2 regions of the Arthrobacter sp. SLBN-122 genome follow, and region 2 is predicted to be linked to the other one. Evidence: riboswitches for the same ligand, from Rfam matches in the RefSeq annotation. Region 2 holds a riboswitch; the other holds the start of a gene.
What was found. A riboswitch is a leader RNA that binds a small molecule or an ion and turns the genes downstream of it on or off. The one in region 2 is predicted to bind cyclic di-AMP.
Positions count from the first base shown of each region.

Region 1: another riboswitch for cyclic di-AMP. It lies ahead of FBY36_RS19475 (C40 family peptidase); the one in region 2 lies ahead of FBY36_RS13145 (C40 family peptidase).

Region 1 covers NZ_VFMS01000001.1:4,241,891-4,246,887, forward strand. The annotation lists gene FBY36_RS19465 (TraR/DksA family transcriptional regulator) at 1-80, opposite strand, end outside; gene FBY36_RS20940 (hypothetical protein) at 102-593, opposite strand; gene FBY36_RS20945 (hypothetical protein) at 972-1,382, opposite strand; cyclic di-AMP (ydaO/yuaA leader) riboswitch at 1,641-1,808, shown strand; gene FBY36_RS19475 (C40 family peptidase) at 1,812-2,651, shown strand; gene FBY36_RS19480 (protein adenylyltransferase SelO) at 2,755-4,221, opposite strand; gene FBY36_RS19485 (ribonuclease Z) at 4,205-4,997, opposite strand, start outside.
Region 2 covers NZ_VFMS01000001.1:2,813,041-2,818,037, forward strand. The annotation lists gene serC (phosphoserine transaminase) at 1-773, opposite strand, end outside; gene FBY36_RS13135 (metal-dependent transcriptional regulator) at 1,069-1,770, shown strand; cyclic di-AMP (ydaO/yuaA leader) riboswitch at 1,911-2,122, shown strand; gene FBY36_RS13140 (M23 family metallopeptidase) at 2,135-2,956, shown strand; cyclic di-AMP (ydaO/yuaA leader) riboswitch at 3,085-3,265, shown strand; gene FBY36_RS13145 (C40 family peptidase) at 3,335-4,021, shown strand; gene FBY36_RS13150 (NlpC/P60 family protein) at 4,184-4,957, shown strand.

The DNA.
Region 1 (4,997 bases), 1.4 Mb from region 2:
GCGCGCAGCGCCGGCAGCAGCGCCACTCGCCGCGCCCGCTCCTCTTCGAGCAGCAGACGGAACCGTTCGAAATCTGGCATGGGGAAAGCCTAGCGCGTCAGTCAGTACCAGTTCAGGGCGATGGAATGGTTCCACGCCCCGCAGGGCGAACCGTAGCGGTCACGGATATAGCCAAGGCCCCATTCGACCTGCGTCCGGTAGCTTGTCAGCCAGTCGCTGCCGGCGCTGGCATACTTGCCCGGCGGCAGCGACTGGGCAATCCCGTAAGCTCCGGACCAGGCGTTGGTGGCGGTGGTCAGCCAGTTGGATTCCTTGGTCCACAGCCGGGCCAGGCACAGGAATTGGTCCTGGCCCCATCCGAAGGCAGCAAGGCGTCCGGACGCGTAGCTTTTCGCCCCGGCCGGATCGTTGACAGCTCCACCGGGAACGGAAGGAACGACGACGGCGGGCGGGCTTGGCAGGGCCGGCGCCGGTGGCGGTGGCGGTGGCGGTGGCGGCGGCGGCGTCCGGAACGGCAGGAGCTGGATTGTTGGCGGGTGCGACCGGTCCCGGATTTGCCGGTGTTGGATCCACCTGGACGGGATTAGCGCCAATGGCAGCTGGGGCGGCGGGCTGCTGGGCGGCAGCGGCTGCCTGGCGGCGGGCCTGCTCCTCCCCGGCGGCGCGCTTGGCCGCCTGGGCCGCCTCGTAGGCCGCCAGCGCTGCCTGGCCTTGGCGATACTCCCCCTCAAGGGCCGCCGTCGTACCCTTCAGGGTGGCAAGCTGGGCAGTCAGCTCGCCACTGTGCTGCTGTTCCCCGGCCACCTGGCGGTTCAATGCGTCCCGGGCGGAACGGGCGGCCTCGGATTTAACCTTCGTCTCCCCGGCCAGGAGTTCCCCCTCGCTCCTGGCAAGCTGTTCCTGTTCCCTGAGCGCAGCGGCAACCTTTCCTGCCGCTGCCGCCTTATTCACCAGCGCAGCAGTCTTATCCCCTACAAGCTTGACCACGTTGAGCCCCTGGGTGCTGTTGGTCCCCAGGGCATCGAGCGCCACCGGGCCAGCTGGTCGTCTGCGCGGGCTGCCTGCGCAGACACCGTCTCCAACTTCGAGGCAGCCACCTGAAGCTCCGCATCCGCCGCAGCGTGGTCGGCGGCAGCCCGAACCGCCGCATCCCCGGCCGCCTCCGACTGCTCCTGGAGACCGCTGAGCAGCCCGTTGATCGCGGTGATCTCCGCGGCCTTTGCCGCTTCGGACGATTGTGCCTGCTGCACCTCTGCCCAGGAGGGGTATCCGCCGGGCGGCCCCACCTCTGCTGCGGCCGGCAGTGCGGTGGCGCCGGCAAGGGCGACAGCCATCAGGCCCGCGAACAGCGGGAACGGCCGTTTTGTAACGAACAGGGGCATAGTTCCGCAGCCTACAGCCGGGTGCGGCGGTGAAGCAGTGGCCTGTAGCCGCATTGTTACCCTTTCGGCGCCATTTGCCGGTTTCCCTGTCTTGTGGGGTCAGCCCTGAGATTCGAGGTACATCAAGACGTTTGCGGAATTGAGAGGAAAACCTCGTATGTTATCCAAATGTGACAATGACCCTGAGAGCGGGTTATGGTCTTTGAGTGTCCCTCTCAGACGGGACATTCCCATCAGTATGCCGAGCCCTGCCGCTGATCATGGGATTCACCGTTTCCAGATGGCAGGGACGGGGGAACCAAGTTTCCACGGCCACTTGTGGCCTTGGGGTTAAGTCGGTAGAGCTCCGCTTGCGGAGCCGCTACCGGCCGGGCATCTCCAGCCCGAACCCGACAGCTCACCCCGCAGGCATGGGAGAGGCGATCAAACGTGTCAAAAAATTCCATTACTGCCCGTCACCGCGCGACTCCGGCCCGCTCCATTGTGCTCGAGGGCCTCGCCGTAACCGCCAAGTCCCAGGCCCGCTCGCTGGGCCGCCCGGCGCTCGCAGTTGCTGCAGCGTCAGGCATTGCATTCGGCGTCGGAGCCCCGGCCCATGCAGGTGTCACCGGTCCGGATACCACTGAGAACACCAGCGTCCAGGCGTACTCGGCACCTGCAGCCCCGGCAGCAGCACCCGCCGCAGCAGGCAACGTCCACACCGTCGTAGCCGGCGACACCATCGGGGCCATCGCGGCCGCCTACGGCGTCAGCCTCAACGACGTCCTGTCCGCCAACGGACTGGGCCTGTCCTCAATCATCTACCCCGGTGACCAGATCCGGATCCCCGGCGCAGGCTACACCGCAGCACCGGCTCCGGCCCCTGCCGCAGCTCCGGTCCAGGCTGCGGCCGCAACCGCACCGGCGAACACCGGCATGAACATGTCCTACGCCTCCGCCACCCCGCTGGCCTCCACCGGCACGGGAACCGGCGCTGCGATCCTGGCATCGGCTTACAGCCAGGTTGGCGTGGGCCAGGACTGCACCGCAATGGTTGAAAAGGCCCTGCGCTCCGTCGGCAAGTCCGTCGGAGACCTGGCCCCCACCCAGTTCTTCCAGTACGGAACCGTTGTCAGCGCCCCCGCCCCCGGTGACCTGATCATCACCTCCGGCCACGTTGGCGTTTACGCCGGCGACGGCCAGGTTGTCAGTGGCGGCGTCAACGGCTACAGCACTGAAGTCCACTCCATCAGCTGGCTCGGCGGCTACTCCGCAGTCCGCGTAGCCTAGTCTCCGCGGCGCTTCGCGGCAGCGAAGCCAGTCACAACAGGAGGGTGGCAGCCGGGTATTCCCGGCCGCCGCCCTCCTGTCGTTTTCCCACTGGCACGAGCCGTCAGGTCCCGCAGAAGGTCATGTAGTTGCCGAATTCTTCAGGGGCACCCTCGGCGTAGCGTTCCAGCCCGGGACGTTCGGTAAAGGGGGCACCGATGGCCTCGAGCAGCTGCTGCAGGGGCGCGAGGTTTCCTTCGGTGGCAGCTGAGAGGGCTTCCTCAACCAGGTGGTTCCGGGGAATGTAGACCGGGTTCACGCTGTCCATCAGTTCCGCATCGGGTTCCATGGCCTGCCACCGCTCCGCCCAGGCGTCGAACGCGGCCAGGTCAAGGACCATGCCGCGGACGGGACGGAGGTCGCCCCGGGCGGCCTTGCCCAGGTTACGGAAGAACAAGGTGTAGTCCACCGGGCCGTCCTTCAGGATGGCGATGGCATCGTCCACCAGGGCTGAGGAGTCCTCGCCGCTTTCCGCGCCGCTTCCCAGGCCCAGCTTGCGTTTCATACCGCCGGACCACGCCTTGCTGTACTGTCCGCGGAACCCGCCGAGCACTTCCACGGCCGGGGCAACCGCCTTTTCCTGGTCCTCGTCGATGAGCGGCAGCATCGCCTCGGCGAGCCGGGCAAGGTTCCATTCGGCAAGCACTGGCTGGTTGGCATAGGCGTAGCGTCCGCTGACGTCGATGGAACTGTAGACGGCGGCGGGATTGAACGCGTCCATGAACGCGCACGGGCCGTAATCGATGGTTTCCCCTGAGATGGTCATGTTGTCCGTATTCATCACACCGTGCACGAATCCCACCAGCATCCACCGGGCCACCAGTTCTGCCTGGGCGGAGACGACGGAGCTGAACAACGCAAGGTAGGGGTTTTCGGCTTCGGCAGCGTGCGGATAGTGCCTGCTGATGGCATGGTCCGCCAGCCGCTTCAGGAGGTCCAGGTTTTCCGTGGCGCGCGCGTACTGGAAGCTGCCAACGCGCAGGTGGCTGCTTGCCACCCGTGCCAGGACGGCACCGGGCAGCATGCCGTCGCGCCGGACCTGCCGGCCGGTTGCCACCACGGCGAGCGAGCGGGTGGTGGGAATGTCCAGGGCGTGCATGGCCTCACTGACCACATATTCACGGAGCATGGGCCCGACGACGGCACGGCCGTCCCCGGCGCGGGCGAAAGGCGTGCGTCCCGAGCCTTTGAGATGGACGTCCAGGAGGCGGCCGCTTTGGTCCGTGACCTCCCCCAGCAGCAGCGCACGTCCGTCACCGAGCAGGGGTGAGTAACCGCCGAACTGGTGCCCTGCATATGCCTGGGCCACCGGAGTGGCGCCAGCGGGTATGTAATTGCCCACCAGGAGCCGTAGCCCTTCGCTGCTGCGGAGGTACTGCGGATCGAGGCCCAGGTCCCGTGCGAGCTTGTCGTTCAGGACCAGAAGCTCGGGACTGGGTGCTTCCTCGGCATGCCAGGGAACGGCGAGTTCGGCCAGTTCCCGTGCGAAACGGCCGTCAAAAGTGACCGTGGATTCAGCTGATGCCGTCATGGTTTAACCCTATCGCCGTAGTTTCGCCTGCCGCTTCCCGGATCTGTTGCCGCCGATGGGGAACGGCAATGCGCTGCAGGTCCTCAGCGGCAATGACCGTGGTTTCCGGAGCCCGGGCCCTTGCCTGCTCCGCGAGGTGGGAGACGTTGTTGCCGTACCGTGCTGAAAAATGCGTGAGCACCAGCGTCCGGGCCTTCCCAGACGCCGCCAGTTCGCCGGCCTGCCCGGCGGTCAGGTGCAGGTATTGCCGGGCCAGGCCGGCGTCGTCGTCACTAAACGTGGACTCCGTGACCAGCAGGTCCGTGCCCGCTGCCAATTCTTCTGCACCGGGACACGGTGCGGTGTCCATGATGAAGGCAAACCGCTGGCCCGGCCTGGGAATGCTCACGTCCTCCATCCGGGCTGTCCCCAGGACCCCCTGCCGCTGGAGCCGGCGGACGTCGGGCCCTTCGATGCCCGCCGCCCGGAGCCGTTCCGGCAGAAAGGTGCGGCCTTCGGGCTCGGTGAGCAGATAACCGTACGTCTCGATGCGGTGCTTCAGGGGCCGGACCTCAAGGCCTTCCGCCACGGGTCCGGCGCCGGAGTGCGGGTGCAGCCGCAGGTCGATGCCGGGAGAGCTGACGGCCACCAGGGCCTGGACCACATCGCCGCCGGACGCCGGATAATGCAGGTGGACCGGGTGCCGCACCCCGTCCAGGGCCATCCTGGAGAGGACTCCGGGCAGGCCGAAGCAATGGTCCCCGTGCACGTGGGTGAGGCAAATCCTGGTGATGCTG
Region 2 (4,997 bases):
GTTACCAGCGTGGACAGCGACGGCGTGTTGTACGTCTGGTTCACGCGGGAGTTGTCGATGGCGGTCTGCAGGTCCAGGAAGTCCGGGATCCAGCGGCCGCCGGCCTTGATGGCGGCGGCACGTTCCAGCGCCGCGGGGGAGAACAGGCCCAGCCAGAGGCCGCCGTCGGAGGCAAAGTTCTTCTGGGGGGCAAAGTAGTAGACATCACTTTGGGCGACGTCCACGTCCAGCCCGCCGGCCGCGGACGTGGCGTCCACGAGGACCAGCGATTCCTCGTCCGCCCCGGGCACCCGCTGGACGGGGGCTGCAACACCTGTGGAGGTTTCGTTCTGCGGCCAGGCATAAACGTCCACGCCGGCCTCGGCCTGGGCTGCGGGCCGGGTTCCGGGCTCGGACTTGATGATGGAGGAGGCTTCGAGGAAGGGTGCCTTGTTGGTGGCGGCGGCAAACTTGGAACCGAACTCACCGAAGGACAGGTGCTGGGCCTTCTTCTCCACGAGGCCGAAGCTGGCAACGTCCCAGAAAGCGGTGGAGCCGCCCACGCCGAGGACCACCTCGTAGCCGTCCGGAGCCCGGAAGAACTGGCTCAGCCCTTCCCGGACCGACTTGACCAGGTTCTTGACCGGCGCCTGCCGGTGTGAGGTGCCAAGGATCGTCCTGGAAGCCGCTGCCAGCGCGTCGATCTGTTCCTGCCGGACCTTTGACGGACCGGCCCCGAACCGCCCGTCCTGGGGCAGGAGGTTGGCGGGGATCGTGATGCTGGTGTCGCTCACAGGTGCTCCAATTCGGCGGGGACGAAAGCTATGGTCCGGAAGGGCGGGCAGTGGTGGCCGGCAGGGCGCGCGGTGGCTGGGCTGCCGGCTACTCCCATTCTGCCTGAACCGCCGCCGGGGGCGGGAGCCGGGTACGTCATAGTCCGGACAGTGAGACGTGCCCGTCCCGCCCAGCCCTTGGGGCGCAGCTATTCGGACAAAGTCAAAATAGGCTAAGCTTTCCCCCGGACTATTTCGCGGGAAGAGGCGATACGGTGGGACAACGCAAGGTACTGCGCTCGAGGAGCTGAGCTGGATGACGGATCTGATCGACACTACGGAGATGTACCTCAGGACCATCCTGGAGCTTGAGGAAGAAAACATCGTTGCCCTCAGGGCCCGTATCGCCGAACGCCTGCGCCACTCGGGGCCCACCGTCTCCCAGACCATCGGCCGCATGGAGCGGGACGGGCTCGTCGTTGTCTCCGGTGACCGCCACCTGGAACTCACGGATACAGGCCGCAAGCGCGCCACGGAGGTCATGCGCAAGCACCGGCTGGCCGAACGCCTGCTGGCAGATGTCATCGGCCTGGACTGGGCCTACGTCCATGACGAAGCCTGCCGCTGGGAACACGTCATGAGCGAGCGGGTGGAGCGGCGCATCTACGAAATGCTGGGCCACCCCACCGAGTCGCCCTACGGCAATCCCATTCCCGGCCTTGCTGCGCTTGGAGGCCAGGCGGGCCGCGGCTTTGCCGACGGCGCCATCAGCCTGGTGGAAGCAATGAAGAACTACGGGCCCGCCTCGGGCGTGACCATCAGCCGTCTGGCGGAGCCAATCCAGGTGGAACCGGAACTGCTGGCCCAGTTGGATGAGGGCGGGATCCGGCCCGGTGCTGCGGTGACGCTGGAACGCGTGGGCGAGTACATTTCCGTCCGGGTCGCGGGGATCGAAGGGGCGCTGGAGCTGCCGCCCGAGGTTGCTGCCCACGTCTTCGTTGCCATCAACCAGGACTGATCGGGCACTTTCCATACCCCAGACAGGCACGTCCACGCAAAGGTAACGGAATTGTTACCTAGGGACTTAAGCCCCTATAGTGGAACCAAGCGTTGATACATAAGCGTTACCTGACCCGGAGCCGAGCTCTGCCAGCGGGCCAGGTGAACGAGTTCGTTACTGGCAGAGGCGGGGGAACCACAAGCGGCAGCGGGGGACTGCCTTGGGGTGAAGTCCGTCAGCAGCAAGCCTCTCCAGTGAAGGATTCTTCCGGGAATACCCCTGCGCAGAAGCTTGCCTACGGCGGACCGGGTCTTTGAACTCTCTGACCCGAATCCGACAGCTAACTCCGCAGGCTTCTTCCAGAGAGGAACCCTTCTTGACCATGCAGACCCCACGGGGCCGCCGACGCGCGGCCGGCCCCCCTTCGGCACCCCGGGCTGCCGAAGTCGTCGCAGCGGAGCGCCCCCGCGACCTGCATCGCGACGCGCGCCGCCGCCGGGGTCCCTTCCGGCAGATGACGGAGTTTGCCGCCGCCAGCGGCATCGGCCAAAAAGCCGGTATGGCCCTTGCCGCAACGGGCCTGGTGCTGACGGTTACGGTGCCCGCCACGAGTCCCGTCATGGCCACGGACGCCGCCGGCAGTACCCCCATGGCTGCTTCCGCCGTCAGCCCGCAGCCTCAGATTTCCGCTGATATCGGAGCCCAGGTCGACTTCAGCCGCTCCGCGGTGGTGACGCAGGCGGACCCGGACGGGAAGCTGAAGCAGCTCCTGAGCGCGCAGTCCGCCGGCTCCGTCACGCGTGCCGCTTCGGCCGGCACCCTGGCTGCACCCCTCGGGTCCCTCGCCACCGCTTCCCCCTTCGGTTACCGGGTCAGTCCCATCACCGGAGGTTCCGGAGACTTCCACAGGGGCCAGGACTTCGTGGCGCAGTGCGGCACCTCGGTCCTGGCGGCCGCAACAGGGACGGTCACCTTCGCGGGCTGGCACCCGTTCGGCGGCGGAAACCGGGTGGTCATCGACCATGGCAATGGGCTGGAAACCACCTACAACCACCTCTCGTCCTTCAGCGTCAAAGTCGGCCAGACCGTCTCCCGCGGGGATGTCGTGGCACTGAGCGGCACCACCGGCGCGTCCACCGGCTGCCACCTGCACTTCGAGGTCCAGGTCAATGGCGAAGTGGTCGATCCAATGGGCTGGCTGTAACCGAATGATTGCTCACTCTCAGATCGTCGTGACTCGTCGTGACCTGAATGTGACATTGAAACAAAACTGCTGTACCGTCTAACTCGCGTCAACTTTTCCGAAGTTGACGCTCTTGAGTGGATTGCCTAACTCTGCCACCGCTCAAGGTCCGTTCGCATTTCATCGTCTGGCAGGGGCGGGGGAACCAATTTTGGCCTTCATTTCCAGAAGGCCTTGGGGTTAAGACACAAAGCTTCCCAGGAAGCAGCGTGGCCGGGTGACTCCCATCCGAATCCGACAGCTCACCTCGCAGGCATTGGGAGAGGCTACTTCGTGTCTTCACGCCATCATTCTGCGCGCCACCGTGCGCAAACGGTTCGCACCAACCCGCTGGACGCCATGTCCAAGGCTGTCACTGCAAATGCCGGGACCGTAGGCCGCCAGGCTGCCGTTGTGGCAGCGGCTTCGGGCCTCATCCTGAGCATGGGCCTGCCCGCCACGGCAGCTGACACCACTGCCGGTGTCTCTGCCTCCACCGAGTCCGGTTCGGCCCAGACGGCACTCGCCGTCACCGCTGCCCCCACGGCCACGGTGTCCTTCGAGCGTCCGGTCGTCAAGACCACCGCCGCTCCCAAGGTTGAAGCGCTACGTACCCAGTCCACGGCAGCAGCCAACCGCGCGGCCAACACCGCCACTGCAGGCCAGGAGGCGTCCCCGGCCGCAAAGGCGGAAGAGTCCGTATCCGCTGCGGCAACCTCGGGCATTGCCGCTATCGCCTACACCGGCATCGGCCACTCCTACGTGTGGGGCGGCACCAGCCCCGTCACCGGCTGGGACTGCTCCGGTTTCGTGCAGTGGGTTTACGCCCAGGCCGGAATCAGCATCCCCCGCACCAACGCGTGGAGCATCATGACCCCCACCTCCGCACCGCAGCCGGGTGACCTGGTTGTCCAGAACGGTGGCGCGCACGTCGGCATCTACGTCGGTAACGGCATGATGATCAGCGCCCTCAACCCCTCGCAGGGCACGCTGCTCCACTCGCCCGCGGCCACCGGTTCCTCCACGTACTACCACTACAGCAAATAGTTCTTGGGCTTCACGCTCCAGGGGCTTTTTCTTTGCCCAAAGCTTCTTCGCTAAAAACCACATCCCCGTTCGGGACGCGCCGGCGTACCCCCAAGATGCCGGCGCGTCCAACACCCTTCGCCTGCCCACCTGCGGTTCGAGGGAAAACGAAAGAGAGAACTGATGACGACTCGTGCCACCGCACGGCATCGCGCCGAGGTCACCAAAACCAACTCAATCGCTGTCATTGCCAAGGCTGTCAGCGACAACGCAGGCGGCATGGGCCGCCAGGCTGCGGTCATCGCTGCCGCTTCCGGCCTGGTCCTGACCTCCGGCATCGCTGCCAACGCTGCCGACGCCAACGTCAAGCGTGATTCCGCGCCGGCCTCCGCGCTGGAAGTTGGATCCGCCGTTGACGCCCCGATTTCCGCGGCTTCCACCATCTCCATCAGCTACGAGAAGCCTGCCGTGACCACCACGCCGGCTCCCGTCGTCGAGCCTGAGCCCGAGGTCGAGGTGCAGGAAGCCGCTCCCGCTCCTGCCGCGCAGCCCGCTGCTGCCCCCAAAGTCACGGCCAAGGTTGCCACCGCCGCCGCTCCTGCCGCTCCCGCAGCCCAGGCATCCGCCAGTGGTAAGGGTGCCGCCATCCTCTCCGCCGCGTACGCACAGCTCGGCGTGATGCAGGACTGCACCATGCTGGTCACCAACTCGCTGGCCGCCGTCGGAATCCACTTCCACGACTGGCCCGCCGGCTACCTGTCCCTGGGCCGCACCGTCAGTGCAGCCGAGGCGCAGCCGGGCGACCTGATTTACTACGCTGACGGCGGCGCGGGCATGGCCCACATTGCTGTCTACGCCGGAAACGGCATGGCCGTCCACGGCGGCTACAACGGAAACCAGACGGTGGTCTTCAGCGCAAACGTTGGGTCCGGCCCCGTCTTCATCCGCGTCAACTAGGCATTCCGGCGCTGGCGTGAACGGCCGCCAGCCTCAAAAT